DNA from 4 places in the Scandinavium lactucae genome. Region 1 is predicted to be linked to each of the others. Evidence: predicted binding sites of a transcription regulator. Region 1 holds the regulator's gene; each other region holds the start of a gene.
What was found. Region 1 encodes PurR, which represses purine synthesis genes. Its sites were predicted from a motif close to CANGCAAACGTTTGCNTG; they were not measured.
Positions count from the first base shown of each region.

Region 2: the regulator PurR is predicted to act here: its motif matches at 6,141-6,158, upstream of purT (formate-dependent phosphoribosylglycinamide formyltransferase).
Region 3: the regulator PurR is predicted to act here: its motif matches at 5,899-5,916, upstream of SIK69_RS10295 (NCS2 family permease).
Region 4: the regulator PurR is predicted to act here: its motif matches at 4,063-4,080, upstream of SIK69_RS10045 (nucleobase:cation symporter-2 family protein).

Region 1 is NZ_JAWXRD010000040.1:4,564-12,307, reverse strand. Features, by position in the region: gene gloA (lactoylglutathione lyase) at 1-200, shown strand, start outside; gene rnt (ribonuclease T) at 306-956, shown strand; gene SIK69_RS17695 (Grx4 family monothiol glutaredoxin) at 1,000-1,347, opposite strand; gene SIK69_RS17690 (C40 family peptidase) at 1,686-2,489, shown strand; gene sodB (superoxide dismutase [Fe]) at 2,612-3,193, shown strand; gene SIK69_RS17680 (MFS transporter) at 3,235-4,401, opposite strand; gene cydH (cytochrome bd-I oxidase subunit CydH) at 4,578-4,667, opposite strand; gene purR (HTH-type transcriptional repressor PurR) at 4,961-5,986, shown strand; gene punR (DNA-binding transcriptional activator PunR) at 6,005-6,916, opposite strand; gene punC (purine nucleoside transporter PunC) at 7,024-7,744, shown strand, end outside.
Region 2 is NZ_JAWXRD010000027.1:97,926-105,669, reverse strand. Features, by position in the region: gene SIK69_RS08520 (MurR/RpiR family transcriptional regulator) at 1-294, opposite strand, end outside; gene zwf (glucose-6-phosphate dehydrogenase) at 651-2,126, shown strand; gene edd (phosphogluconate dehydratase) at 2,361-4,172, shown strand; gene SIK69_RS08505 (bifunctional 4-hydroxy-2-oxoglutarate aldolase/2-dehydro-3-deoxy-phosphogluconate aldolase) at 4,212-4,850, shown strand; gene purT (formate-dependent phosphoribosylglycinamide formyltransferase) at 4,925-6,103, opposite strand; gene SIK69_RS08495 (tellurite resistance TerB family protein) at 6,281-6,940, shown strand; gene ptrB (oligopeptidase B) at 7,022-7,744, shown strand, end outside.
Region 3 is NZ_JAWXRD010000028.1:169,812-177,555, reverse strand. Features, by position in the region: gene glmS (glutamine--fructose-6-phosphate transaminase (isomerizing)) at 1-182, shown strand, start outside; gene pstS (phosphate ABC transporter substrate-binding protein PstS) at 474-1,514, shown strand; gene pstC (phosphate ABC transporter permease PstC) at 1,615-2,574, shown strand; gene pstA (phosphate ABC transporter permease PstA) at 2,574-3,464, shown strand; gene pstB (phosphate ABC transporter ATP-binding protein PstB) at 3,512-4,285, shown strand; gene phoU (phosphate signaling complex protein PhoU) at 4,423-5,148, shown strand; gene yieH (6-phosphogluconate phosphatase) at 5,184-5,849, opposite strand; gene SIK69_RS10295 (NCS2 family permease) at 6,019-7,356, shown strand; gene SIK69_RS10290 (NADPH-dependent FMN reductase) at 7,412-7,744, opposite strand, start outside.
Region 4 is NZ_JAWXRD010000028.1:117,032-124,775, forward strand. Features, by position in the region: gene SIK69_RS10030 (MIP/aquaporin family protein) at 235-1,083, shown strand; gene glpK (glycerol kinase GlpK) at 1,105-2,610, shown strand; gene gltS (sodium/glutamate symporter) at 2,655-3,857, opposite strand; gene SIK69_RS10045 (nucleobase:cation symporter-2 family protein) at 4,134-5,522, shown strand; gene SIK69_RS10050 (AsmA family protein) at 5,642-7,378, shown strand; gene nepI (purine ribonucleoside efflux pump NepI) at 7,502-7,744, shown strand, end outside.

The DNA of each region.
Region 1 (7,744 bases):
GCGCCTATGGTCATATTGCACTGAGCGTTGATGATGCAGCACAAGCCTGCGAGCGCATCCGCAATAACGGCGGCAACGTCACTCGCGAAGCGGGTCCAGTGAAAGGCGGCAGCACGGTCATCGCCTTCGTTGAAGATCCGGACGGCTATAAAATCGAACTGATTGAAGCCAAAGACGCTGGTAAAGGTCTGGGTCATTAAGGTTCATGGGTGCTAAGGCACCCTTTTTTTACTCCCGCCTCTGCTGCAACCGCCGGCAAAATTTGCCATAATGCGCGCTACTTTTTGTAAGCCTAAGAGATCCTGATGTCCGACAACGCTCAACGTAATGCACTGTGCGACCGCTTCCGTGGTTTTTATCCTGTAGTCATTGATGTAGAAACCGCAGGCTTTAACGCCAAGACGGATGCACTGCTTGAAGTGGCCGCCGTGACGTTGAAGATGGACGAAGACGGCTGGCTAATGCCGGACAGCACACTGCATTTTCACGTTGAACCGTTTGAAGGGGCAAATCTGGTCCCTGAGGCGCTGGCTTTTAACGGGATTGACCCTAACGATCCTGAGCGTGGTGCCGTCAGCGAGTACGATGCCCTGCATGCCATTTTTAAAGAAGTGCGCAAAGGAATGAAGGATCAGGAGTGTAACCGCGCGATCATGGTGGCGCACAACGCCACGTTCGATCACAGTTTTATGATGGCCGCTGCCGAGCGTGCCGGGCTGAAGCGTAACCCATTCCATCCGTTCGTCACCTTCGATACTGCGGCATTAAGCGGCCTGGCATTAGGCCAAACCGTGCTGTCGAAAGCCTGCCTCGCAGCGGGGATGGCATTCGATGGTAACCTCGCGCACTCTGCCCTGTATGACACGGAACAAACCGCACAGCTGTTCTGCGAAATCGTCAACCGCTGGAAGCGTCTCGGCGGCTGGCCGTTGCCGATGCCAGAAAACGCAGAATAAAAAAAAGCGACCATTGGTCGCTTTTTTATTGCCAGACAAAGACTTACTCAGCAGGCTGCTCGTCGTCTTTATGCTTAGCCGCCGTCTCTTTGATAAGCGTCTGCAGTTCACCGCGCTGGTACATCTCAATCAGGATGTCACAGCCGCCAACCAGTTCGCCATCAACCCACAGCTGCGGGAAGGTTGGCCAGTTAGCGTATTTCGGCAGCTCGGCGCGAATGTCCGGGTTCTGCAGGATATCGACGTAGGCAAAGCGCTCGCCACAGGCAGACAGTGCCTGAACCGCCTGAGCGGAAAAACCACAGCTTGGCAGCTTCGGAGAACCCTTCATATACAGAAGGATTGGGTTTTCAGCGATTTGGCTTTGGATTTTCTCAAGAGTGGTGCTCATGTCTTGCTTCCTTAAACTTCTTTTTATGACTGTAGTCAATCAGTGTAACGCCAACGACTGCTGTCAGAAAATAACATTTTGTTCACGCAAATACATTTTACCTCTGGCGCGGTGAAGTTGCCTTAAAAATATGCCTTTATCGGCCACGCCGCCCATAGCTTGAGCATTTTCCGAGCATCTTATGTCAACATTGACGCATTTTTTTGCAGTCGCTAACGAAACAGTGCATCAGATACAAAAAGTATATTAACAATAAGTGTTTTTATGCATTAGAATCGATTCGTTTTGTCAATCATACCCAGGCATGAGTGTTTGCCTGCCTAACAGAGGAATGCTCAGTGGCGCGAATAAATAAATTCTCGATCACGCTCTGCGCTTTACTGTTTACATCGCTGTCGATGACCCCTTTGTCTCATGCGTCTGAACAGGCGCGGTCTTCTGCTTCTCAGAAATCGCACCAGGCCAAATCAGACCGCAAAAAGAAAACCACCAGCAGCAAAAGCAAAACCACCGCGAAAAAGAAAACCAGCACCGTTAAGCAGAAAACGGCCGCAAAAAGTAAAACCACTTCCACCGTCAGCAAAACCGCCTCTTCTCGAAAAACCCGTAGCCCCGCATTAAAAACCGCCTCGGCAAAAATGGTGCAGAGATGCAGCGCGCGTAAAGGCCATAAAAAGAAATGCGTTAATGAAGAAGTGAAGCCGCTGACCATTGCGGATGCGCACAAAGCCCGCGTGCAGAAAGCACAAAAAACGGCGATGAATAAATTGATGGGCCAGATTGGCAAACCTTACCGGTGGGGTGGCTCGTCGCCACGTACCGGTTTCGACTGCAGCGGTCTGGTTTATTACGCCTATAAAGACCTCGTGAAATTCCGTATTCCGCGCACCGCGAATGAAATGTACCATCTGCGCGATGCCCGTTCCGTTGACCGTGGCGAGTTGCAAAGTGGCGATCTGGTGTTCTTCCGCACCCGTGGCCGCGGCACTGCCGATCATGTTGGGGTATATGTCGGGAATGGAAAATTCATCCAGTCACCTCGCTCTGGTCGCGATATCCAGATTACCTCCCTGAGCGAAGATTACTGGGCAAACCATTATGTCGGTGCACGCCGCGTGATGACGTCGAAAACGATTCGCTAACCCCTCACCCTGCCGTGAAAGCGGCTGGGTAAGTTCCTCTTTAGCCACATCTTTTAATTTGCTACCCTATCCCTACTCAATACATGGCTATTGGGTATTAATAACAATAGGGAGAATAAGCAATGTCATTCGAATTACCTGCATTACCGTATGCAAAAGACGCCCTGGCACCACACATTTCCGCTGAAACGCTGGAATACCATTACGGCAAGCATCATCAGACCTACGTCACCAATCTCAACAATCTGATCAAAGGCACCGCTTTTGAAGGCAAAACCTTAGAAGAAATCGTGCGCACGTCCGAAGCGGGCGTGTTCAACAACGCCGCTCAGGTATGGAACCACACCTTCTACTGGCACTGCCTGGCACCGAACGCCGGTGGCGAACCAACCGGCGAGGTCGCGGCCGCCATTAACGCAAGTTTTGGTAGCTTTGCCGAATTCAAAGCGCAGTTCACCGATGCGGCGGTTAAAAACTTCGGCGCAGGCTGGACCTGGCTTGTGAAGAAAGCGGACGGCAAACTGGCTATCGTGTCCACGTCTAACGCGGGTACCCCGCTGACCACGGATGCGAAACCATTACTGACCGTAGACGTATGGGAACATGCGTATTACATCGACTACCGTAACGCCCGCCCGAACTACCTCGAGCATTTCTGGGCGCTGGTAAACTGGGAATTTGTTGCTAAGAATCTGGCAGCATAATTTCTGGCCCGGCGGATAGACCTCTCCCGCCGGGCATATTCTTAATGGCTTGAAAACGCTTCTTCCGGCTGACGACGACCACTAAACAGCACCACCAACAGGGCAATACCGGCAATAATCGCGCCCATCACCGGCACAAAGCTGTAGCCGAGGCCGCCGGAAATTACCGCCCCGCCCGCCGCCGCGCCCAGCGCATTCCCCAGATTGAACGCCCCGATATTCACCGATGACGACAGGCCTGGCGCTTCATGGGCCACGCGCATGACGCGCATTTGCAGCGGAGGCACCACCGCGAAGGTCGCGGCACCCCAGATAACCATACTCACGGCCGCACCAATTTCACTCTGCGCCAGCCATGGAATCGACACCATGATAACAATCAGTAGCAGCAGGAAGCCTTTCAGCGTGCCGGTCACCGAACGGTCGGCAAACTTGCCGCCCAGATAGTTACCGAGCGAGAAACCCACCCCAATCAATACCAGCATCGCGGTAATAAACTGCGGGGATGCCGACGTCAGGCTATGCAACACGGGCGAAATGTAGGTGTACAGGGTGAACATCGCGCCTGCACCGAGCACGGTGGTCAACAGGGCCGTCAGCACCTGTGGACGCATCAGCACCGACAGTTCCTGTTTCACATTCGGGCGTTCACCACTGCTCCCTTTTGGCAGAGAGAACCACAGACTGAGCATCGCCACCAGGCCCAGACCAGCCGTTGCGAGGAACGACATCCGCCAGCCGATGGTTTCACCGAGCCAGGTTGCCGCCGGAACCCCGCCGATGTTGGCGATAGTCAACCCCATAAACATGGTCGCCACGGCGCTAGCCTGTTTGTGTTTCGGCACAACGCTGGCGGCCACCACCGAGCCAAGCCCAAAGAATGCCCCGTGGTTTAAGCTGGTAATAATGCGTGACAGCAGCAGCGTGGTGTAATCCGGCGCGATAGCCGAGAGCACATTACCAAGAGTGAAAATCGCCATCAGGAAAATAAGCGCATTACGCCGTGCGCGATGAGAGAGCAGCAGCGTCATCAGCGGTGCCCCGGCCATCACCCCAATGGCATAAGCACTGATCAACATTCCCGCCACGGGAATAGAGACATCGACGCCTTTGGCAATCACCGGCAGCAGGCCCATCGGCGAAAACTCCGTGGTGCCGATGGCAAACGCCCCTATCGCTAAGGCCAGCAGGGGAAAATTGATTTTCATGGTACGACTCCAGTCAGCCATCCGCCGGGAAGGGGGATGGTGCAAAAACAGAAGTCAAAAGCATGACATCAATCACAAAAAAACAGAAGTAAACAAAATGGCAAAAGTTTTTTGCGAAATTGATAACAATCAGAAGGGAAATGAGAAGGAGGAAGAGATTTCTCCCTCCGGGTAAATCAGTGCAGTACGGCGGTCAGCCCGGCGGCCACGATCAGGGCCAGAGCAATTACGGTCGTCATTAAAGAGAACTTCAGGTCGGTACTCATCAATTTTTCTCCTTTTAATCCCCACAACAAAAGTGAGCCTGCTCATTTTTGCACAATCATACGCAAAAATCTCGCAGGTTTTCGGCGCATAACGATTTTTCTCTTTCCCTTTCCGTAAGAATCAGACAAAATTCCACGCTAATTTAAAAGCGTAGCAGCCATTGACCCCCTCCCGTCGTTCTGTGTCGTTTCCCGGCGTACCGCAATTCAAATGAATTGTATCCAGGGTGTGTAAAGGCAAACGTTTTCGTGTCGATAATCAGGCGTAAGGAAAGGGTCTGGAGTGAGAACGAATGGCAACAATTAAAGATGTAGCGAAACGCGCAAACGTTTCCACTACAACTGTATCACATGTAATTAACAAGACTCGCTTCGTGGCGGAAGATACCCGCAACGCGGTATGGGCAGCCATCAAAGAACTGCACTACTCGCCAAGCGCCGTGGCGCGCAGCCTGAAGGTCAATCACACCAAGACTATTGGCCTGCTGGCGACCAGCAGCGAAGCAGCCTACTTTGCCGAGATCATTGAAGCCGTTGAAAAAAGCTGCTTCGAAAAAGGCTATACCCTGATTCTGGGGAACGCCTGGAACAACCTCGAAAAGCAGCAGGCGTATCTGTCGATGATGGCGCAAAAGCGCGTCGATGGTCTGCTGGTGATGTGTTCGGAGTACCCGCAGGCGGTGCTCGACATGCTGGAAGAGTATCGCCACATCCCGATGGTGGTGATGGACTGGGGCGAATCGAAAGCCGATTTTACCGACTCCGTGATTGATAATGCTTTCCAGGGCGGCTATTTGGCCGGACGTTATCTGGTCGAACGTGGTCACCGTGAAATCGGAGCGATCCCAGGCCCAATGGAGCGTAACACCGGAGCGGGTCGTCTGGCGGGCTTTATGAAAGCGATGGAAGAAGCGCAGATTAACGTGCCTGAAAACTGGATCGTGCAGGGCGACTTCGAACCGGAATCCGGTTATCGCGCAATGCAGCAGATCCTTGCGCAACAGCCGCGCCCTACCGCCGTCTTCTGCGGCGGCGACATCATGGCGATGGGTGCCCTGTGTGCCGCTGACGAGATGGGTTTACGCGTGCCGCAAGATATTTCAGTGATCGGTTACGATAATGTGCGCAACGCCCGTTTCTTTACCCCGGCGCTGACCACCATTCACCAACCGAAAGATTCGCTGGGCGAAGCCGCTTTTGACATGCTGCTCGACAGGATCGTCAACAAGCGTGAAGAGTCGCAGTCGATTGAGGTGCATCCACGCCTGATCGAACGCCGCTCGGTAGCTGACGGTCCGTTCCGCGACTATCGCCGCTAATCACCTCTCAGGGGCCGGTTATTCCGGCTCCTGCAACCACTCTTTATTCAACGTTTCACTGTCCCCCAGATAGTCCAGCAGCCAGCTTAACGCCGGTGACATGTCATTTTGTTGCCAGGTCAGACAACACGCTGCATCCGGGAACGGATTTTCCAGCTCCAGCGCCACCCACTCCCCGCTGTCGATATACGGTCGGGCAAAGTGCGTAGGCACCATTCCGGCGCATAAACCGGCAGACAAACAGGTCGCGGACGACTCCCAGTCCGGCACGACAATCCGTTTCTGGTTATCCAGCAGCCAGGTGATGCGTTTTGGCAATGAGCGCGAGGTGTCTTCGCGCACCAATGATGGCCAGTTGCGCAACACGTCATCACTCAGCGGACCGCGCATTTGCGCCAGCGGATGTCGGCTGGAGACCACACAGTTCCAGCTCAGCATTCCCATATCGCGAAACGCGTAACGTCCTCCGACCGGAATGGCCTGCGTGGCACCAATCGCCAATTCGACACGGCCGTCAGATAACGCATCCCACACGCCGTTAAATACTTCCTGGAACACACACAGTTCGACATCCTGAAAGTGGCGATAAAAATCGACAATCATTTGCCGGGTGCGCTCCGGACGGACGATGTTATCCACCGCAATCGCCAGACTACCGCGCCAGCCATTGGCAATTTGCTGGCACTGCTGACGGGTGATCTGCATTTTTTTGATAACAGACCGTCCCTCCTTCAAAAACCACGCCCCGGCGGGCGTTAATTCGACGTCGCGATGCCGTCGTTCAAACAACGGAACCGCCAGCCACTCCTCCAGCTGACGAACGGTATAGCTGACCGCAGAAGGCACACGGTGCAACTCCTGCGCGGCGGAGGTAAAGCTGCCGTTACGCGCCACGGCGTCCACGACTTCAAGCGAATATTCTGACCACATAGGCTGCCTGCAAAAAATTTGATTCCACCAGACAAATATTAGCGTTTCACAAGCGAAGTTGCACTCCCTACACTCTGCTGCCATGTACACCTGCGACGAGAAATAGAATGAACAATATTCCTGGTAAAGGATTTTTATGCTGGCTAGCGGGCCTAAGCGTGCTCGGTTTTCTGGCGACCGACATGTATTTGCCCGCGTTTGCGGTAATTCAGAATGATTTACAGACCCCGGCGGCAGCGGTTAGCGCCAGCCTGAGCCTGTTCCTGGCCGGGTTTGCGTTTGCTCAGCTGCTGTGGGGACCGTTATCCGACCGATATGGTCGGAAACCTATTCTGCTGATCGGCCTGGCCATTTTTGCCATTGGCTGTATTGGCATGCTGTGGGTGCGTGATGCCACTACGCTGCTGGTGCTGCGCTTTATTCAGGCCTTCGGCGTGTGTGCCGCCGCCGTTACCTGGCAGGCAATGGTGACCGATTATTATCCGCCAGAGCGCACTAACCGCATTTTCGCGACGGTGATGCCGCTGGTCGGGCTTTCCCCTGCGCTGGCTCCGCTACTCGGAAGCTGGATCTTGCATCACTTCGAATGGCAGATGATTTTCGCCACTCTGTTTGCCATTACCCTGGTGCTGATGGTCCCGGCGCTGCGACTGAAAAAGCCGACGCAGAACGTGCCGCATAAAACAGAGAAAGCGCTGACCTTTATGACCCTGCTGCGCTCTCGCGATTATCGTGGCAACGTGCTGATTTATGCCGCCTGCTCTGCCAGCTTCTTTGCATGGCTGACCGGTTCACCGTTCATTCTTAGCGCTATGGGTTATGGCCCAA
Region 2 (7,744 bases), on a different contig from region 1:
AATTTTGCCGGTATAGGCCTCCACACTGTCGTTCTCATCGACGTTACGGTTGACGTAAGGTGTGCCGTTCGCAAGACTTTGCGCCAGATGCAGCTTAAAATCAGGAAAGCCCCGGGTATCCAGACTGCGACAAAAACGGTTAACCGTTGGCTCGCTGACTGCGGCCTGTAATGCCAGTGTGGCAATGCTTAAGTGAATGGCCTCGGAGGGGGACGCGAGGATAACCTCCGCCACTTTACGCTCGGATTTGCTAAGGTTTTCCAGATGGGACTGGATTTTTTCCAGCATGTTCATGGTTAACAGGCGCTCATCGGTGAAAGCGATTCCATTAATGGGTGAAATCGCCGGGCAATTTAGTGAGAATATACCCCTGTGAATTTTGTAATGCAGAGGAAAGAGGACAATTTACGTTGTTTTTTTTCATTACATGATCACAGTCGACTTTTGCTGCTGCTCATTTGCCGAAACAGCGAACAAAAAGAGTGAGTTGGCTCTCCTTTGCAGGCGGTTTTTAGCCGAGAAATGCCTTTATCTGGCCTCGGCAAGGGGAAGGGGTTTCGACATTAACGTAAACACAGTACAGTGCAGCGTAAGAAAATTACAAATAGCGCCTGGCAGACGTACCAGGCAATCCAACTGAGGAGAATGACATGGCGGTAACGCAAACGGCCCAGGCATGTGATCTGGTCATTTTCGGCGCGAAGGGTGACCTGGCGCGCCGTAAATTGCTGCCTTCCCTGTATCAACTGGAGAAAGCAGGCCAGATCCATCCGGACACGCGGATCCTTGGGGTCGGACGTGCCGATTGGGACAAAGATGCATACACCAAAGTGGTGCGCGAGGCGCTGGAAACCTTCATGAAGGAGAAGATTGATGAAAGTCTGTGGGACACCCTGAGCGGGCGACTGGACTTCTGCAATCTGGATGTCAACGACACCAAATCCTTCACCCGTCTCGGCAAAATGCTCGACCAAAAAGAGCGCGTGACCATCAACTATTTCGCCATGCCACCAAGCACGTTTGGCGCGATCTGCAAAGGCCTGGGCGAAGCGAAGCTCAACGCCAAACCGGCGCGTGTGGTCATGGAAAAACCGCTGGGAACGTCGCTCGCGACCTCCCGCGAAATCAACGACCAGGTTGGTGAATATTTCGAAGAGTGCCAGGTTTATCGTATCGATCACTATCTCGGCAAAGAGACGGTGCTCAACCTGCTGGCGCTGCGTTTCGCTAACTCTCTGTTCATCAATAACTGGGATTCCCGCACTATCGATCACGTGGAAATTACCGTGGCGGAAGAAGTGGGTATCGAAGGCCGTTGGGGCTACTTCGATCAGGCCGGGCAGATGCGCGACATGATCCAGAACCACCTGCTGCAAATTTTGTGCATGATTGCCATGTCTCCGCCGTCCGATCTGAGCGCCGACAGCATTCGTGATGCCAAAGTGAAGGTGCTGAAGTCCCTGCGTCGTATTGACCGCTCCAACGTACGTGATAAAACCGTCCGCGGTCAGTACACGTCTGGTTTTGCACAGGGCAAGAAAGTGCCGGGCTACCTGGAAGAAGAGGGTGCCAACAAGAGCAGCAACACCGAAACGTTCGTGGCGATCCGCGTGGATATCGACGACTGGCGCTGGGCTGGCGTGCCGTTCTATCTGCGTACCGGGAAGCGTTTGCCGACCAAATGTTCAGAAGTGGTGGTGTACTTCAAAACCCCGGAACTCAATCTGTTCAAAGAGTCCTGGCAGGAGCTGCCGCAGAACAAACTGACCATCCGTCTGCAGCCGGACGAAGGCGTGGATATTCAGATCCTCAACAAAGTGCCAGGTCTAGATCACAAGCACAACCTGCAAACCACCAAGCTTGATCTGAGCTACTCGGAAACCTTTAACGAAACGCATCTGGCCGACGCTTATGAGCGCCTGCTGCTGGAAACCATGCGTGGGATCCAGGCGCTGTTCGTTCGCCGTGACGAAGTTGAAGAGGCGTGGAAATGGGTCGACTCCATTACCGAAGCCTGGGCCGCCGATCAGGATGCGCCAAAACCGTACCAGGCGGGTACCTGGGGGCCGGTTGCTTCCGTGGCGATGATCACCCGTGATGGACGGTCGTGGAACGAATTTGAGTGACCGAGGAGATACCCCATTGAGGGTATTTTACCGGTAACATGATCTGACACAGCATCTTATACGATATTTGTACTTTTAAGCCCCGGGTGGTTCACCACCGGGGCTTTTTTTATTACACTGACCGAAGATGAATTTGCCCCTGAGCTACAGCACAAGCGCGTTTCAGCATTGTTAATGACTCCTGAATATCGTGTTAATGCCTAAGCCCAGACACTCAGTATTTGAGGAGCTATTATGAATCCGTCATTGTTACGCGTAACAAATCGCATTATAGAGCGTTCGAAAGACACCCGTCGCGCCTACCTCGCGCGCATCAATCAGGCTAAATCTGACACCGTTCAGCGCTCCCGTCTGGCCTGCGGTAACCTCGCGCACGGCTTCGCGGCCTGCCAGCCAGACGACAAGGCCTCGTTGAAAAGTATGCTGCGTAACAATATCGGCATCATTACCTCCTATAACGACATGCTTTCCGCCCATCAGCCTTACGAGCATTACCCGGACGTTATCCGCAAAGCGCTGCAAGGCGTCAACGCCGTAGCGCAGGTGGCGGGTGGGGTACCTGCTATGTGCGATGGCGTAACCCAGGGTCAGGATGGGATGGAGCTGTCTCTGCTCAGCCGGGAAGTGATTGCCATGTCAGCGGCGGTAGGGTTGTCTCACAACATGTTTGATGGTGCGCTGTATCTCGGCGTGTGTGACAAAATTGTCCCGGGTCTGGCGATGGCCGCGCTGTCGTTTGGTCATCTGCCGTCAATATTCATTCCGTCTGGCCCAATGGCCAGCGGTCTGCCGAACAAAGAAAAAGTCCGTATTCGCCAGCTGTACGCGGAAGGTAAAGTCGACCGGATGGCGCTGCTTGAATCCGAAGCCGCCTCCTATCACGCGCCGGGAACCTGTACTTTCTACGGAACCGCGAACACCAACCAGATGGTTATTGAGTTCATGGGCATGCAGCTCCCGGGGTCGTCGTTCGTACACCCGGATGCGCCAATGCGTGAAGCATTGACTGCCGCTGCTGCCCGTCAGGTCACCCGTTTGACCGGCAACGGCAACGAATGGATGCCGCTGGGTAAAATGTTCGATGAGAAAGTGGTGGTTAACGGCATTGTGGCGCTGCTGGCAACCGGCGGATCCACTAACCACACCATGCATCTGGTGGCGATGGCGCGTGCGGCGGGGATTATCATCAACTGGGATGATTTCTCTGACCTGTCTGACGTGGTGCCGCTGATGGCACGCCTGTACCCGAACGGCCCGGCGGATATCAACCACTTCCAGGCAGCGGGCGGTGTACCTGTCCTGGTGCGCGAACTGCTGAAAGGCGGCCTGTTGCATGAGGACGTAGAAACCGTCGCCGGTCATGGCCTGCGTCGTTACACCATGGAGCCGTGGCTCAATAACGGCGAGCTGGACTGGCGTGAAGGGGCCGAGACGTCGCTGGATGACAGCGTGATCGCCAGCATTGATAAACCGTTCTCGCATCACGGCGGCACCAAAGTGCTAAGCGGCAACCTCGGTCGGGCGGTGATGAAAACGTCCGCCGTGCCGGTAGAGAACCAAATAATTGAAGCCCCGGCGGTGGTGTTTGAAAGCCAGCATGACGTGCTGCCAGCGTTTGAAGCGGGCCTGCTGGACAAAGATTGCGTCGTCGTGGTGCGTCTTCAGGGACCAAAAGCCAACGGCATGCCAGAATTGCATAAACTTATGCCGCCATTAGGTGTATTATTGGACCGCTGTTTCAAAATTGCATTAGTGACCGATGGACGACTCTCAGGCGCATCCGGTAAAGTACCGTCAGCCATCCATGTCACACCCGAAGCGTATGACGGCGGGCTGCTGGCGAAAGTTCGCGACGGCGATATGATTCGCGTCAATGGACAAACTGGCGAGCTGACGCTGCTGGTGGATGAAGCCGAACTGGCTGCTCGTAAACCGCATCTGCCGGACCTGAGTGCATCACGGGTAGGGACCGGGCGTGAACTGTTTAGCGCACTGCGTGAGAATCTCTCCGGTGCCGAGCAGGGCGCGACCTGCATCACTTTTTAATACGACAAGATTGATCATTCTGGCGAGAGAAAAACTCTGATGAAAAACTGGAAAACAAGTGCAGAAGCTATCCTGACCAACGGCCCGGTTGTCCCGGTTATCGTGGTTAATAAACTGGAACACGCGGTGCCGATGGCAAAAGCGCTGGTTGCAGGTGGCGTCCGTGTTCTGGAAGTGACCCTTCGTACGCCGTGCGCCCTGGATGCCATCCGCGCTATCGCGAAGGAAGTGCCGGACGCTATCGTTGGGGCCGGTACCGTGACTAACGTGCAGCAGTTGAAAGAAGTGACCGAAGCGGGCGCTCAGTTCGCGATTAGTCCAGGTCTGACCGAGCCGCTGCTGAAAGCGGCAACCGAAGGCACCATTCCGCTGATCCCAGGTATCAGTACCGTGTCTGAGCTGATGCTGGGCATGGACTACGGTCTGAAAGAGTTCAAATTCTTCCCGGCAGAAGCCAACGGTGGCACCAAAGCGCTGGCAGCGATTGCAGGCCCGTTCGCGCATATCCGTTTCTGCCCGACCGGCGGCATCTCCCCGGCGAACTATCGCGACTACCTGGCACTGAAAAGCGTGCTGTGCATCGGGGGTTCCTGGCTGGTTCCAGCGGATGCGCTGGAAGCGGGCGATTACGACCGCATCACCAAAATTGCTCGCGAAGCGGTTGAAGGCGCGAAGTAATCACGTTTGCCTGGCTGAACCGAAAACAGGGCGGGTCGCGTTAATGCGCCCCGCCTTTTTTACCCCTGAACAACTTATCCCAGAACGATCACCGCACCTGCAGCGGCTTTTGCCCGTTCAACCGCCGATTCAACATTATCAGCCGTTGCTAACGCCACACCCAGCCGACGCGTGCCGTCAATTTCCGGCTTACCAAACAGACGTAACTGCACGCCCGCGCCCAGTGAGGCTTCCACGTTATCAAAGCGAACATTCTGACTGGTCAGTTGCGGCAGGATCACCGCCGAGGCAGAAGGACCGTACTGGCGAATGGCTCCAATGGGCAGACCCAGAAACGCGCGAACGTGCAGGGCAAACTCCGACAGATCCTGGGAGATTAGCGTTACCATTCCGGTGTCATGTGGGCGCGGCGATACTTCGCTGAAAATCACCTCATCGCCACAGACAAACAGCTCCACGCCAAACAGACCGTGGCCGCCGAGCGCCAGCACCACTTCACGGGCGATATTTTCCGCCCGCTCTTGGGCCAGGGCACTCATCTGCTGGGGCTGCCATGATTCGCGGTAATCGCCATCCTCCTGACGATGACCGATCGGGGCGCAGAAATGCACGCCGTCCAACGCGCTGATGGTCAGCAATGTGATTTCAAAATCAAAATTCACCACGCCTTCAACAATCACCCGTCCGGCACCCGCCCGTCCACCTTGTTGGGCGTACTCCCACGCCGCCGCGAGTTGATCTTCACGGCGAATAAAACTCTGGCCTTTCCCGGAAGAACTCATTACCGGTTTGATGATACAGGGCAGGCCGATTTCAGACACTGCCGCGCGAAAGCTCTGTTCGCTGTCAGCAAAACGGTAGCTCGACGTAGGCAGGCGAAGCTCTTCTGCCGCCAGGCGACGAATCCCTTCGCGGTTCATAGTGAGCTTGGTGGCGCGGGCGCAGGGCACCACGTTTTGGCCCGCCTGTTCCAGTGCTATCAGCATATCGGTGGCGATGGCTTCGATTTCCGGCACAATGAAGTGCGGTTTTTCCTGCTCTACCAGCGCCTTCAGCGCCTGCCCGTCCAGCATGTTAATGACATGGCTGCGATGGGCCACATGCATTGCAGGTGCGTCTGCATAGCGATCAACGGCGATGACTTCTATCCCCAACCGCTGGCATTCAATAGCCACTTCCTTACCCAGCTCGCCAGAGCCCAATAACATTACGCGGGTTGCCGCCGGACGCAGCGCGGTGCCTAGTACAGTCATAACGAATTTCCACAGTAAAAAAATGGACGTCAGTATATACGAAAACGTTTGCGTCTGTCTTGTGGCTGCCTGGCCCAAGGTGCAACGTGGTACTTTGCGCATCTTTAGCCAGGCCAGACATTTCCTGACATCGTCTCGCTTAGGCTAAGGAAATTATCACTGCGTCGTGAGGGAAAAATGGCAAACTGGCTCAATCAGCTTCAATCACTGCTCGGACAATCATCATCTTCCTCCTCTGCTCAGCCATCGGGCGAGCAGGGCCTCAGTAAACTGCTGGTGCCGGGGGCGCTCGGTGGGTTGGCCGGTTTACTGGTCTCCAGTAAATCGTCACGTAAATTGCTGACTAAATATGGCACCGGCGCGCTGCTGGTCGGCGGCGGGGCGGTGGCAGGCACTGTGTTATGGAATAAATACAAAGACACGATTCGCACGGCTCACCAGGACGAGCCACAGTATGGGCAGCAAACCAGCCCGCTGGATGTGCGCACTGAGCGTTTGATTCTGGCGCTGGTGTTTGCGGCGAAAAGTGATGGTCACATCGACGAGAAAGAGCGTGCGGCGATTGACCAGCAGATGCGAGAAGCCGGAGTGGAAGCGCAGGGGCGTGAACTGGTCGAGAAAGCGATCGCTCAGCCTTTAGATCCGCACCGGTTGGCGAAAGATGTGCGCAATGAAGAGGAAGCCCTGGAGCTTTATTTCCTCAGCTGCGCCGCTATCAATATCGATCACTTTATGGAGCGGAGCTATCTCAACGCGCTCGGCGATGCGCTGAAAATTCCTCAAGAGGTGCGCGACGGCATTGAAGCGGATTTAAAAGCGCAAAAACAGGCACTTTAACGACCAAATGGCATGTTTCGCTTGCATCGCTCTGCACATTTGCCACCCTTAGGGTAAGGTAATTTGCAGAAGAACAATGACATGCCACCTAAAGCAAAACGTATTCCCCACGCCATGAGCCTTCATGGCGACAACCGCGTCGACAACTACTATTGGCTGCGTGACGACGACCGCGCGCAGCCCGCCGTGCTTGAGTACCTGAAGCAGGAGAACGACTACGGGCATGAGGTCATGGCCTCGCAGCGTAGCCTGCAGGACAAAGTGCTCAAGGAAATTGTCGACCGTATCCCACAGCGTGAGGTGTCCGCGCCTTACGCCAAAAACGGCTATCGTTACCGACAGATTTACGAACCGGGCTGCGAGTACGCGATTTATCAGCGTCAGTCGGTGCAGAAAGAGGAGTGGAACGACTGGGAGCTGCTGCTGGATGGAAATCAGCGCGCGGCGCACAGCGAGTTCTACACGCTCGGTGGGCTGGGCATTTCGCCCGACAACACCCTGATGGCGTTGACGGAAGATTATCTGTCCCGTCGCCAGTATGGCCTGCGTATCAGAAATCTGGAGAACGATAACTGGTATCCTGAGACGCTGGAAAACGTCGAGCCGGGTTTTGTCTGGGGGAATGATTCACAGACGCTGTATTACGTGCGAAAACACCCAACCACGCTGCTGCCGTATCAGGTCTGGCGACATACCGTCGGGATGCCGGAGACAGCGGACGAGCTGGTGTATGAAGAGAAAGACGACACGTTTTACGTCAGCCTGCATAAAACCAGTTCAAAGCACTATGTGATTATCCATCTG
Region 3 (7,744 bases), on a different contig from region 1:
GTGATGCCGGTTTCAACAGCAGCGATAACATGCACATCATCGAGATGCCGCATGTGGAAGAGGTGATTGCCCCTATCTTCTATACCGTGCCGCTGCAATTGCTGGCCTATCACGTGGCGCTGATCAAAGGCACCGACGTTGACCAGCCACGCAACCTGGCGAAATCCGTGACGGTTGAGTAATTCCGACTGCCTCATCCTGCCGGGATGGGGCATTTTTTCTCCCTCCGTTTATGACAATCTGTCATTTTCAGCTACGTTAAACAGTGTCATAAAAAGAAAATATTTCTGTAGACCCAATGTCACAGACGATCTTAACGTACTGAAAATTAATACACTATTTCGTATTTCTTAACCTAAATTCCCTGCGTCATAAAACTGTCATAATTCGTACATTTAACTGTCACCTGTTTGTCCTATTTTGCTCAACGTAGCCACTTAAACAACAATTTACGAAATCCTGCAGGAGACATTATGAAAGTTATGCGTACCACTGTCGCAACTGTTGTCGCCGCGACCTTATCAATGAGCGCTTTCTCTGCATTTGCAGCAGCAAGCCTGACGGGCGCTGGTGCAACCTTCCCTGCGCCGGTGTATGCCAAATGGGCGGATACCTACCAGAAAGAGACCGGTAACAAGGTCAACTATCAGGGTATCGGCTCCTCCGGTGGTGTGAAGCAAATTACCGCAAACACCGTGGATTTCGGTGCGTCAGATGCGCCGCTGTCTGACGACAAACTGGCTCAGGAAGGCCTGTTCCAGTTCCCTACCGTCATTGGTGGCGTGGTGCTGGCAATTAACCTGCCGGGCTTCAAATCCGGTGAGTTGGTACTCGACGGTAAAACCCTGGGTGACATCTATCTGGGCAAAATCAAGAAGTGGGACGACGAAGCCATTGCCAAGCTGAACCCAGGCAAAAAACTGCCTGCTCAGAACATCGCTGTCGTGCGTCGTGCTGATGGGTCCGGTACTTCCTTCGTGTTCACAAGCTACCTGGCGAAAGTGAACGAAGAGTGGAAATCCAAAATCGGCGCTGGCTCAACCGTTAACTGGCCGACCGGTCTGGGCGGTAAAGGTAACGACGGCATCGCCGCGTTCGTTCAGCGTCTGCCGGGCTCTATCGGTTACGTTGAATATGCTTACGCTAAGCAGAACAACCTGGCTTACACCAAACTGGTTTCCGCGGATGGTAAATCTGTCAGCCCGACCGAAGAGAGCTTTGCCAACGCCGCCAAAGGTGCTGACTGGAGCAAATCCTTCGCGCAGGACCTGACCAACCAGAAAGGTGACGACGTGTGGCCAATCACCTCTACCACCTTCATTCTGGTTCACAAAGATCAGAAGAAGCCGGAGCAGGGTGCTGAAGTGCTGAAATTCTTCGACTGGGCCTACAAAAACGGTGCCAAAGAAGCGAACGCTCTGGATTATGCGTCACTGCCGGACAGCGTGGTTGAGCAGGTACGTGCTGCATGGAAAACCAACGTGAAAGATAGCAGCGGTAAAGCGCTGTACTAACAGGATATTTTTGACGAAGATTACAGTTCCGACTGTAGGCCCGGTAAGCGTTAGCGCCACCGGGCATATTCGTAAGACGTTTTTAACTGAAGAGTAATTTATGGCTGCAACCAAGCCTGCGTTTAACCCGCCAGGTAAAAAGGGTGACATCATTTTCGGCGTGCTGGTAAAACTGGCGGCGCTGATTGTGCTATTGATGCTCAGTGGCATCATTCTCTCCCTGATTGTCTCCGCCTGGCCGAGCATTCAGAAATTTGGTTTTTCGTTCCTGTGGACCAAAGAGTGGGATGCCCCGAATGATATCTACGGTGCGCTGGTGCCCATCTACGGCACGCTGGTCACCTCAATTATCGCCCTGCTGATTGCCGTTCCGGTGAGTTTTGGTATTGCCCTGTTCCTGACGGAGCTGGCCCCGAACTGGCTGAAGCGTCCGCTGGGTATCGCCATTGAATTGTTAGCCGCCATTCCGAGTATCGTGTACGGCATGTGGGGCCTGTTCATCTTTGCCCCGTTGTTCGCGACCTATTTTCAGGAGCCGGTGGGCAATGTGCTCTCCACCATTCCGTTTGTTGGCGCGCTGTTTTCCGGCCCGGCGTTCGGCATCGGTTTGCTGGCGGCGGGGGTTATCCTCGCGATCATGATTATTCCTTACATTGCGGCGGTGATGCGCGATGTGTTCGAACAAACGCCGGTGATGATGAAAGAGTCGGCCTACGGCATTGGCTGCACCACATGGGAAGTTATCTGGCGTATCGTGCTGCCGTTCACCAAAAACGGAGTTATCGGCGGAGTTATGCTCGGCCTGGGCCGCGCGCTGGGGGAAACCATGGCGGTGACCTTTATCATCGGCAACACCTACCAGCTCGACAGTGCGTCGCTGTACATGCCGGGTAACAGCATCACCTCTGCGTTGGCGAATGAATTTGCCGAAGCGGAATCTGGCCTGCATGTTGCCGCGCTGATGGAACTCGGTCTGATCCTGTTTGTGATTACCTTTATCGTTCTGGCCATTTCCAAGCTGATGATTAAACGCCTCGCGAAAAACGAGGGGGCACGCTAATGACCACTCTTGAAATGCAAACCACCGCAGCGCTGCTCGAATCTCGCCGCAAAATGCAGGCGCGTCGTCGCTTCAAAAACCGCATCGCCCTGACGCTGTCGATGGCGACCATGGCCTTTGGCCTGTTCTGGCTGGTGTGGATCCTGTTCTCAACCGTCACGCGCGGCATCGACGGCATGTCACTGGCCCTGTTCACCGAAATGACCCCGCCGCCGAATACAGCGGGCGGGGGGCTGGCCAACGCCCTGGCCGGTAGCGGCCTGCTGATCCTGTGGTCGACTGTTATCGGTACGCCGCTGGGCATCATGGCGGGGATTTGGCTGGCGGAATATGGCCGTAAATCCTGGCTTGCCGAAGTGATTCGCTTCATCAACGACATTCTGCTTTCTGCCCCGTCGATCGTCGTGGGGCTGTTCGTCTACACCATTGTGGTGGCGAAGATGCAACACTTCTCCGGCTGGGCGGGGGTGATTGCGCTGGCGCTGTTGCAGGTGCCGATTGTGATTCGAACCACCGAGAACATGCTGAAACTGGTGCCGGACAGCCTGCGTGAAGCGGCGTATGCCCTGGGCACCCCGAAATGGAAAATGATTTCGGCGATTACGCTGAAAGCCTCCATCTCCGGGATCATGACCGGGGTGCTGTTGGCCGTGGCGCGTATCGCGGGTGAAACCGCCCCGCTGCTGTTTACCGCGCTCTCCAACCAGTTCTGGAGCACCGACATGATGCAGCCGATTGCCAACCTGCCGGTGACCATATTCAAATTTGCCATGAGCCCGTTTGCCGAATGGCAACAACTGGCCTGGGCCGGGGTGCTGATCATTACCCTGTGCGTACTGTTGCTTAACATTCTGGCGCGCGTCATTTTCGCGAAGCAGAAACACGGTTAATTTTTACGGCGCGGCGAAACGCGGCGTCGAATAAGGAAGAGATTGAGATGAGTATGGTTGATACTGCCCCGGGTAAAATTGCTGTTCGCGATTTGAACTTCTACTACGGCAAGTTCCATGCCCTGAAGAACATCAACCTGGATATCGCCAAAAACCAGGTCACCGCGTTCATCGGCCCATCGGGCTGCGGGAAATCCACCCTGCTACGGACGTTCAACAAAATGTTTGAACTGTACCCAGAGCAGCGTGCGGAAGGCGAAATTTTGCTGGATGGCGATAACATTCTGACCAACACTCAGGATATTGCCCTGCTGCGTGCCAAAGTCGGGATGGTGTTCCAGAAACCGACCCCGTTCCCGATGTCGATTTATGACAACATCGCTTTTGGCGTGCGTCTGTTTGAAAAGCTGTCGCGTGCCGACATGGATGAGCGCGTGCAGTGGGCGTTGACCAAGGCCGCACTTTGGAATGAAACCAAAGATAAACTCCATCAGAGCGGATATTCTCTCTCCGGTGGTCAGCAGCAGCGTCTGTGTATCGCGCGAGGCATCGCCATTCGTCCGGAAGTGCTGCTGCTTGATGAACCATGCTCAGCGCTCGACCCGATTTCCACGGGTCGCATTGAAGAGCTGATTACCGAGCTGAAGCAGGATTACACCGTGGTTATCGTGACCCACAACATGCAGCAGGCCGCGCGTTGTTCCGACCATACGGCGTTTATGTACCTGGGCGAACTGATTGAGTTCAGCAATACCGACGATCTGTTCACTAAGCCTGCGAAGAAGCAAACTGAAGACTACATTACTGGCCGCTACGGTTGATTTGCCCTTCATCTTTCAGGCTGTACCCGCGTTGGCTGCCTTTACTCATCCCGGTCACGTAGTTATCTACGCTCCCGGAAATGCGGGCAGTTGCCGCCTTGCTACAGCCAGAAATATTTTGGGCATATGGAGGAACGATGGACAACCTAAACCTAAACAAACACATTTCCGGCCAGTTCAACGCAGAGCTGGAACACATTCGCACTCAGGTGATGACCATGGGCGGGCTGGTGGAGCAGCAGTTATCTGATGCGATCACCGCGATGCACAACCAGGATCAGGATCTGGCCAAGCGCGTTATCGACGGCGACAAGCAGGTCAACATGATGGAAGTGGCGATCGATGAAGCCTGTGTGCGCATCATCGCTAAACGTCAGCCGACCGCCAGCGACCTGCGCCTGGTGATGGCTATCATCAAAACCATCGCCGAGCTGGAACGTATTGGTGACGTTGCGGATAAAATCTGCCGTACCGCGCTGGAGAAATTTTCGCAGCAGCACCAGCCGTTGTTGGTAAGCCTCGAATCACTGGGGCGTCACACCGTGCAGATGCTGCATGACGTCCTCGACGCGTTCGCGCGCATGGATCTTGATGAAGCGGTGCGTATCTATCGTGAAGACAAGAAGGTCGATCAGGAGTATGAAGGCATCGTGCGTCAGCTGATGACGTATATGATGGAAGACTCCCGCACCATTCCAAGCGTACTGACCGCCCTATTCTGCGCCCGTTCTATCGAGCGTATCGGCGATCGTTGCCAGAACATTTGCGAATACATCTTCTACTTCGTGAAGGGACAGGATTTCCGTCACGTCGGCGGCGACGAGCTGGACAAGCTGCTGGCCGGCAAAGATCCAAAAGAGTAGGTTTAAACCCTCTCCCCGATGGGGAGAGGGGGAATTTACCGGGTAATCTCCCAACCCCGCGCTTTCCACAGTCCTGGCAATTCATCCAGTGAGGTAAACGTCGTCACCTTCGGATGGTCGATCGGCTGATTATGCGGATCGGCGCAGAAGTAAAACACCTCCATCCCCGCCGCTACGCCGGACATCGCGCCCGCGCTCGAATCATCCACCAGCACGCAGTTCACCGGGTCGACGTTCATCGCTTTCGCCGCGTGATACATCAACGCCGGATCGGGTTTCCACGCCTGAATGTCATACCCGCTAAACAGCTTATCGGGAAAATGATGCAACAGACCGGTTTTGCCCAATGAATGCTGCATTTTGCTGACCGGACCGTTGGAGACGATACACATTGGCACCGTCATCGCGTCGAGCAACGTATTCGCCCCATCAATGACTTCCAGTTCGCTGTCGAACAGGCGAGCCACCTCGGCGCGATACACCGGCTCGAGGGTCTTTTTGTGCAGACTCACGCCATACTCGGCGTTAATGGTGTCGATGATCTCGTACAGCTTCACTCCTTTAAAGCGCTTAAAGATCTCTTCAAGCTCCAGAGTGATGCCAAATTCCCGGAACATGTGGACATAGGCCCGGGAGCAAATCACTTCGCTGTCGACGAGCGTGCCATCACAGTCGAAAAACACCGCTTCAATACTGGACATGCCGTTTCCTGTTGTCACAAGTTTAACGTTTACGTAATTCATTTTGCCCGACGCAATCGTTGCCGTATAAGCAAAATCAATGAAAAAAAGTGTGCTCTTACTCTCCCTATTGTCGCATTTTGGTATAGGATAGCGACGAATTTTCCCCTCCTTAGTTTGGAACCAGAAGATGAGCCAACAACAAACCACCCAGACGTCGGGTCAGGGTCTGCTTCAGCGCGTGTTTAAACTGCGCGAGCACGGAACGACGGCACGCACGGAAGTGATTGCCGGATTCACCACCTTCCTGACGATGGTTTACATCGTTTTTGTGAACCCACAAATTCTGGGCGTAGCTGGCATGGACACGAGCGCCGTCTTCGTCACCACCTGTTTGATTGCCGCCTTCGGTAGCATCATGATGGGTCTGTTTGCCAACCTGCCGGTGGCGCTGGCACCGGCCATGGGCCTGAATGCCTTCTTCGCCTTCGTGGTGGTGCAAGCGATGGGCCTGCCGTGGCAGGTCGGGATGGGCGCGATTTTCTGGGGTGCCGTTGGCCTGCTGCTGCTGACCATTTTCCGCGTGCGTTACTGGATGATTGCCAATATCCCGATGAGCCTGCGCGTGGGCATCACCAGTGGTATCGGTCTGTTCATCGGCATGATGGGCCTGAAGAATGCTGGCGTCATTGTTGCCAATAAAGACACACTGGTGAGCATCGGCAACCTGACCTCACACAGCGTACTGCTCGGGATCCTGGGCTTCTTCATCATCGCGATTCTGGCGTCCCGTAACATTCATGCGGCGGTGCTGGTCTCTATCGTGGTCACCACCCTGCTGGGCTGGATGCTGGGCGACGTGCATTACACCGGCATCGTATCGACGCCACCGGATGTGACTTCGGTTATCGGGCATGTTGATCTGGCTGGTTCCTTTAACCTCGGCCTGGCGGGCGTGATCTTCTCCTTCATGCTGGTCAATCTGTTTGACTCCTCTGGCACCCTGATTGGCGTGACCGACAAAGCGGGTCTCAGCGATGCCAATGGCAAATTCCCGCGCATGAAGCAGGCGCTGTACGTCGACAGTATTTCGTCCGTGGCGGGTTCCTTTATCGGCACCTCTTCCGTTACTGCGTACATTGAATCTACTTCCGGCGTGTCCGTCGGTGGCCGTACTGGTCTCACCGCGGTGGTCGTGGGCCTGCTGTTCCTGCTGGTGATTTTCCTGTCACCGCTGGCGGGCATGGTGCCGCCATACGCCGCCGCTGGGGCGCTGATTTATGTTGGGGTGCTGATGACCTCAAGCCTGGCGCGGGTGAAGTGGGAAGATCTGACCGAAGCCGTTCCGGCGTTTATTACGGCGGTGATGATGCCGTTCAGCTTCTCGATAACCGAAGGTATCGCGCTGGGCTTCATCTCTTACTGCGTGATGAAAATCGGTACCGGACGTTTCCGCGATCTCAGCCCGTGCGTGGTGGTGGTTGCCCTGCTGTTCGTCCTGAAGATTGTGTTCATTGATGCACACTAAGGCGCGATGACTGACACGAAAAAGGCCGGGAGCTTTCGCTTCCCGGCCTTTTTTATTACGCTTTCACCCGTCGGATGTAATCCCCGAACGCGGTCAGCTGACCGCTCAAGTGGTCACGCGTACTCTGATCAACCACCTCGCCCGTCTGCGGATCGACCTTATTCTGAATAACGCCGCCCATGAACTCTGGCTTGTTCATCACCATCGCATCCAGGAATACCAAAATCTGGCGCAGATGATACTGGCAGCGCGCGCCGCCAATTGCGCCCATCGAGCTGGTTTGAATCAGCACTGGTTTACCGGCCAGCGGCTGTTCCGGCAGGCGTGACAGCCAGTCGATGGCGTTTTTCAGACCGCCCGGCACCGAGTAGTTGTACTCCGGAGTGAC
Region 4 (7,744 bases), on a different contig from region 1:
TTAATCCATTCGTTAAGAAAATGGTTCTACACACGGAGATCGAATGGTCAAACCACGCACTTTTTCGCGCGATAACGCTCATTTTATTGACGGGGCACACAGAATTTGATTTCGATATTTCTCGTTTTTGTTCGTTAACGATAAATTAACACTATGCCTACATGGCAGCATGGTCGTCTTCGGCCACCATGTTCACAATAAACGTTCACAATAATCAGTCTTCAGGATCCGATCATGAGTCAAACATCAACCTTAAAAGGCCAGTGCATTGCCGAGTTCCTTGGTACCGGGTTGTTGATCTTCTTCGGTGTGGGATGCGTTGCTGCGTTAAAAGTTGCAGGCGCGAGCTTCGGTCAATGGGAAATCAGTATTATCTGGGGCTTGGGCGTGGCGATGGCCATTTACCTGACCGCAGGGGTTTCCGGCGCACATCTCAATCCGGCGGTGACCATCGCACTCTGGCTGTTTGCCTGTTTCGACGGGCGTAAAGTTGCTCCCTTTATCATTTCTCAGTTTGCCGGCGCGTTTTGCGCAGCGGCGTTAGTTTACGGGCTTTATTACAATCTTTTCATCGACTTCGAACACACGCACAATATGGTGCGCGGCAGCGTTGAAAGTCTGGATCTGGCAGGCATTTTCTCTACTTACCCGAACCCACATATCAATTTTGTGCAGGCCTTCGCGGTAGAAATGGTCATTACCGCTATCCTGATGGGCGTGATTCTTGCACTAACGGATGACGGCAACGGCGTGCCGCGTGGCCCGATGGCACCGCTGTTAATCGGCCTGCTGATTGCGGTGATCGGGGCATCAATGGGGCCGCTGACCGGCTTTGCGATGAACCCGGCCCGTGACCTGGGTCCGAAAACCTTCGCCTGGCTTGCAGGCTGGGGTGAAATGGCCTTCACCGGCGGGAAAGATATTCCGTATTTCGTGGTGCCGCTGTTCGCACCGATTGTCGGCGCATCGCTGGGTGCTTTCGGCTATCGCAAGCTGATTGGCCGCCATTTGCCGTGCGACGTCTGTGTGGTGGAAGAGAAAGAAACCACCGCCAGCACCACTCAACACAAAGCTTCGCTGTAACTGACTACGGGACAAAGCATTATGACTGACAAAAAATACATCGTTGCCCTCGACCAGGGTACAACCAGCTCCCGCGCCGTTGTCATGGATCACGACGCCAATATCGTCAGCGTTTCACAGCGCGAATTCACCCAAATTTACCCAAAACCAGGCTGGGTCGAGCATGACCCGATGGAAATCTGGGCCTCCCAAAGCTCCACCCTGATTGAAGTTCTGGCGAAAGCCGATATCAATTCCGACCAGGTAGCGGCAATTGGGATAACCAACCAGCGTGAAACCGCCATCGTTTGGGATAAAGAAACCGGCAAGCCCATTTACAACGCCATCGTCTGGCAGTGCCGCCGCACCGCAGAAATCTGCGAGCAGCTCAAACGCGATGGGATGGAAGACTACATTCGCAGCACCACAGGCCTGGTTATCGACCCGTATTTCTCCGGGACCAAAGTGAAGTGGATCCTCGACCACGTGGAAGGTTCACGTGAGCGTGCCAAACGCGGTGAACTGCTGTTCGGCACCGTCGACACCTGGCTTATCTGGCGCATGACCCAGGGCCGGGTGCACGTCACCGACTACACCAACGCCTCGCGTACCATGCTGTTCAACATCCATTCGCTGGACTGGGACGACAAAATGCTCGAGGCGCTGGACATCCCACGCGCCATGCTGCCGGAGGTGCGCAAATCGTCCGAAGTGTACGGTCAGACCAACATCGGCGGTAAAGGCGGGACGCGTATTCCTATCGCCGGGATTGCCGGTGACCAGCAGGCGGCGCTGTTCGGCCAACTGTGCGTCAAAGAAGGGATGGCGAAAAATACTTACGGTACTGGCTGCTTTATGCTGATGAATACCGGGGAAACCGCGGTGAAATCCGAGCACGGCCTGCTGACCACTATCGCCTGCGGCCCGAGCGGGGAAGTGAACTATGCGCTGGAAGGCGCGGTGTTCATGGCGGGGGCCTCCATTCAGTGGCTGCGTGACGAAATGAAGCTGATTAACGACGCGTTCGATTCCGAATATTTCGCCACTAAAGTGAACGACACCAACGGCGTATACGTAGTGCCCGCATTTACCGGCCTCGGCGCTCCGTACTGGGACCCGTACGCCCGTGGCGCAATTTTCGGCCTGACCCGCGGCGTGAACTCGAACCACATCATTCGTGCCACGCTGGAGTCTATCGCCTATCAGACCCGCGACGTGCTGGAAGCAATGCAGGCTGACTCCGGTATTCGTCTGCACGCCCTGCGCGTGGACGGCGGTGCGGTTGCCAATAACTTCCTGATGCAGTTCCAGTCAGACATTTTAGGCACCCGCGTTGAGCGACCTGAAGTGCGTGAAGTGACGGCGCTGGGCGCGGCGTATCTCGCCGGTCTGGCGGTAGGGTTCTGGCAAAATCTGGATGAGCTGAAGGAAAAAGCGGTAATCGAACGTGAGTTCCGTCCGGGGATTGAAACCACCGAGCGTAACTATCGCTACAGCGGCTGGCAGAAAGCGGTCAAACGCGCGATGGCGTGGGAAGATCACGAGTAAATTGTGTGGTTGCCCGGCAAGCGATAGCGCCGCCGGGCAGTTCCTCAGCCGAAGATCGGTAACAACAAATACAGCTTAATCACCAACGCGTTCACGATATCAATAAAGAATGCGCCAACCATTGGCACCACCAGGAACGCCGTGTGTGACGGACCGAAACGTTCGGTGATCGCCTGCATATTGGCAATCGCCGTGGGCGTCGCGCCCAGACCAAATCCACAGTGACCCGCCGCCAGCACCGCCGCATCGTAGTTTTTACCCATCATACGATAGGTCACAAACACCGCGTACAGCGCCATCGCCACGGTTTGCACCGCCAGAATCGCAATCATCGGTAATGCCAGGGATGCCAGTTCCCACAGCTTCAGACTCATTAGCGCCATTGCCAGGAACAGCGACAGCGACACGTTCCCCAGCACCGACACCGCACGCTCAAACACGCGATAGAAGCCCAGCAGCGCCAGACCGTTGCTGAGGATAACCCCAACAAACAGTACGCAGACGAAGGTCGGCAACTCAAAAGTGGTGCCCACCAGCCAATGCGCCACAATTTTACCGAGCGTCAGACAGATGGCGATCATGGCGATCGTTTCAATCATCACCAGGGAGGTGATCATGCGGCCCACGTCCGGTTTTTCGAACGCGGTCGGCACCGCCTGATCGTCCGGATTCCCGTCCGGCGTAGATGAGTGTTTTACCAGATAACGCGCCACCGGGCCGCCAATCAGGCCCCCCAGCACCAAACCAAAGGTCGCGCAGGCCATCGCCACTTCGGTGGCATTGGCAAAGCCGTAACGCTCGACGAACAGCTTACTCCACGCCGCGCCGGTCCCATGACCGCCAGACAGCGTAATCGACCCGGCCAGCAGACCCATCAGCGGATCCAGCCCCAGCATTTTCGCCATGCCGATGCCGATGGCGTTCTGCATTAAAAGCAGCCCGACCACCACAATCAGGAAGGTGCCGAGCACTTTACCGCCCGCGCGCAGGCTCGAGAGATTAGCGTTCAGACCGATCGTGGCAAAAAATGCCAGCATCAGTGGATCTTTCAGGCTCATGTCGAAATCGACTTCCCAGCCCATGCTTTTTTTCAGCACCAGTAGCGCCAGCGCAGCCAGAAGGCCGCCCGCAACCGGTTCAGGGATGGTGTATTTCTTGAAGAGGGGAACGGTATGGACCAGTTTGCGTCCTAACAGCAACACCAGCGTTGCCGCAACAAGCGTCGATAAGGTATCGAGATGAAACATAAAAGCTCCTTGTTAGCGCATAATCCAATATCACGCGATGTGACGTCCTGCGGCGAAAAGTTCTCATCGTTTATCATCAGGAGCCGAATTTTACGCAAAACGCAGTGAAAAATGACAGAGAAAAATAATCAAAGCGGTGGAATTTGCGACAAAAGCAGCAAAAACAGCATAAAAATCTGCTTCCTTATTCGTCCTTAATATATTGAAAGCAACCGTTTGCTTTTACCTGGCAGTTCGCTAAAATCCCCCCTTTTCCACACGGGATTGCCTCTGAAAATGTCAGTGAACACCATCGAAGCTGAAAATGCGCAACCGATTGCGCAGATGCAGAACAGCGAGCTTATTTACCGTCTTGAAGACCGACCTCCGCTGCCACAGACCCTGTTCGCTGCTTTCCAGCACCTGCTGGCGATGTTCGTGGCGGTTATTACTCCCGCCCTGCTGATTTGCCAGGCGCTCGGCTTACCCGCCGAAGATACGCAGCACATCATCAGCATGTCGCTGTTCGCTTCCGGTGTGGCGTCGATAATCCAGATTAAAGCGTGGGGCCCGGTTGGCTCCGGACTGTTGTCGATTCAGGGCACCAGCTTCAACTTTGTGGCTCCGCTGATCATGGGCGGCACCGCGCTGAAAACCGGCGGCGCAGATGTGCCAACCATGATGGCCGCCCTGTTTGGCACCTTAATGCTGGCAAGCTTCACCGAAATGGCGCTCTCCCGGGTGCTGCATCTGGCGCGCCGCATTATCACTCCACTGGTCTCCGGCGTGGTGGTGATGATTATCGGCCTGTCGCTGATTCAGGTGGGCCTGACGTCCATCGGCGGCGGCTATGCGGCGATGGCCGATCACACGTTCGGCGCACCAAAAAACCTGCTGTTGGCGGGTATCGTGCTGGCAATCATCATTGTTCTAAACCGTCAACGTAACCCGTACCTGCGCATCGCATCGTTGGTTATCGCAATGGCGGCAGGCTATGCCGCGGCCTGGCTGCTGGACATGTTGCCGGAAACCACACCGACCAATAGCCCGGTAATCATGGTGCCGACCCCGCTCTATTATGGTCTCGGGATCGACTGGAACCTACTGCTGCCGTTGATGTTGGTGTTCATGATCACCTCCCTGGAAACCATCGGCGATATTACCGCCACCTCCGATGTGTCTGAGCAGCCGGTCTCCGGCCCGGTGTACATGAAACGTCTGAAAGGCGGCGTGCTGGCCAACGGCCTGAACTCCTGCGTGTCCGCCATCTTCAACACCTTCCCGAACTCCTGCTTCGGCCAGAACAATGGCGTCATCCAGCTGACCGGCGTGGCCAGCCGCTACGTAGGCTTTGTGGTCGCGCTGATGCTGATCGTGCTTGGCCTGTTCCCGGCGGTGAGTGGGTTCGTGCAGCACATTCCTGAGCCGGTACTGGGCGGTGCGACGCTGGTGATGTTCGGCACCATCGCAGCCTCCGGGGTGCGCATTGTGTCCCGCGAACCGCTGAATCGCCGCGCAATCCTGATTATCGCCCTGTCGCTGGCGGTGGGCCTTGGCGTTTCCCAACAGCCGCTGATCCTGCAATTCGCGCCGGACTGGCTGAAAAATCTGCTCTCTTCCGGCATAGCCGCAGGCGGCATCACCGCGATTGTTCTGAACCTGGTTTTCCCGCCAGAAAAGAACTGATCCTCATCACGGCGGCGCTATCGGTGCCGTCGTGAAACCTTATTACACGAATCCTTCCTTGAGGATTGCGCACAAATCGTGCATAACTCCCTTATGTGCCCTTCATTGGATGGAAGACGATGAAATTTATCGGGAAGCTGCTGATCTGGCTGCTTATCGCTCTACTGCTGGTTGTGGTGGCGTTTTACTTTTTACTGCAAACACGCTGGGGCGCACGCGAGGTCAGCGGCTGGATTTCCAGTAACACCCAATACCACATCGCTTTCGACGCAATGGACCATCGTTTTTCCTCTCCCTCACATGTCCTGCTGAGAAACGTCACCTTTGGCCGCGATGGCAAGCCCGCGACGCTGGTTGCCAAAAGCGTCGAGATTGGCCTGAGCAGCCGTCAGCTCACCGATCCGTTGCACGCCGATACCATTACCTTGCAGGATGGCACCCTTAACCTGTCACCGTCCAACGCGCCGTTCCCGTTTGAAGCCGACACCCTGCAACTGAGCAACATGGCACTGAACAGCCCAGAAAGCGACTGGGATCTTAGCGCCCAGCGCGTGACCGGCGGCGTATCGCCGTGGATGCCAGAAGCCGGCAACGTGCTCGGGAAACAAACGCAAATTCAGATAAGCGCGGGCTCGATGACCCTCAACGGGATACCGGCCACCAACGTGCTGGTGCAGGGCAGCATCGACAATGGCGTGGTGACGCTCGGCACGCTGGGGGCCGATATCGCACGCGGCTCGCTAACCGGGAACGCCAAACGCAATGCCGATGGTAGCTGGCTGGTCGACAGCCTGCGCCTGACCGATATCCGTATGCAGAGCGATAAATCACTGGCCGATTTCTTCGCCCCGCTGATGACCGTCCCTTCGCTGACGATTGGCAGTCTGGAAGTGACAGATGCCCGACTACAAGGCCCGGACTGGGCGATTGCCGATTTGGATCTGAGCCTGCGTGACCTGACCCTGAGCAACGGCGACTGGGCCAGCGAGGGCGGGCGTCTGTCGATGAACGCTGACGAATTTATTTATGGTTCGCTGCACCTGATGGACCCTATTTTTAACGCCGAATTTTCGCCGCAGGGTGTGGCACTCCGCCAGTTCACCTCGCGCTGGGAAGGCGGCATGGTGCGCACCTCCGGCAACTGGTTACGCAACGGCCACGCGCTGGTGCTCGACGACACCGCCATCGCCGGGCTGGAATACACCCTGCCGTCCAACTGGAAACAGCTGTGGATGGCCCCCCTCCCGGCCTGGCTGCAAAGCGTCACCCTGACGAAATTCACCGCCAGCCGCAATCTGGTTATTGATATCGACCCGGCGTTCCCGTGGCAAACCACTTCCCTCGACGGCTACGGCGACAACCTGCAGCTGGCGAAAAACGGCAGCTGGGGCGTATGGCGCGGCAGCGCGGCATTGAATGCCGCTGCCGCAACCTTCAACCGGGTGGACGTACGCCGCCCGTCGCTGAAACTGGTGGCGAATGACGCGCAGGTTAATATCAATGAGCTGAGCGCCTTCACCGAAAAAGGCATCCTCGAAGCCACCGGCGCGGTGTCACAGCAACCGCAGCGGGAGGTCGCCATTAACCTGAACGGACGCGGCGTGCCGCTGGATATTCTGCAACAGTGGGGCTGGCCAGGGCTGCCTCTCGGCGGCGACGGCAATATCCAGTTACGCGCCAGCGGCAACGTACAGGCCAATGCCCCACTCAAACCGACGGTCAACGGACAGCTGCACGCGGTGAATATGAGCAAGCAGGAAGTCACCCAGACGATGCGCAACGGCGAAGTGAGCACGGCGCAACCTGTTACGCCTGCGCCGACTGCGGCTGAACCTATTTCGCCGCCTGTGCCGTAATTTCCCCCTCTCCCACCATGGAGAGGGGATTGTTTGCCACCCTAAAGTTGTCAAAACGTTAAATACGTCACAAACAAAATGTTACACTGCGCAACTTTCCCATCGAAATTGCGCAGGTGTCCCATGAGCGAATGTACTGAAACACTCCCCCGCGGTGAGACGCTAACCCGTCCCAACTGGTCGGCGGTTTTTGCCGTGGCGTTTTGCGTTGCCTGCCTGATTACCGTTGAATTTCTGCCCGTTAGCCTGCTGACGCCGATGGCGCAGGAGCTGGGCATTACCGAAGGCGTGGCCGGGCAATCGGTCACTACCACCGCCTTCGTGGCGATGTTCGCCAGCCTGTTCATTACCCATGTGATTGGCCGA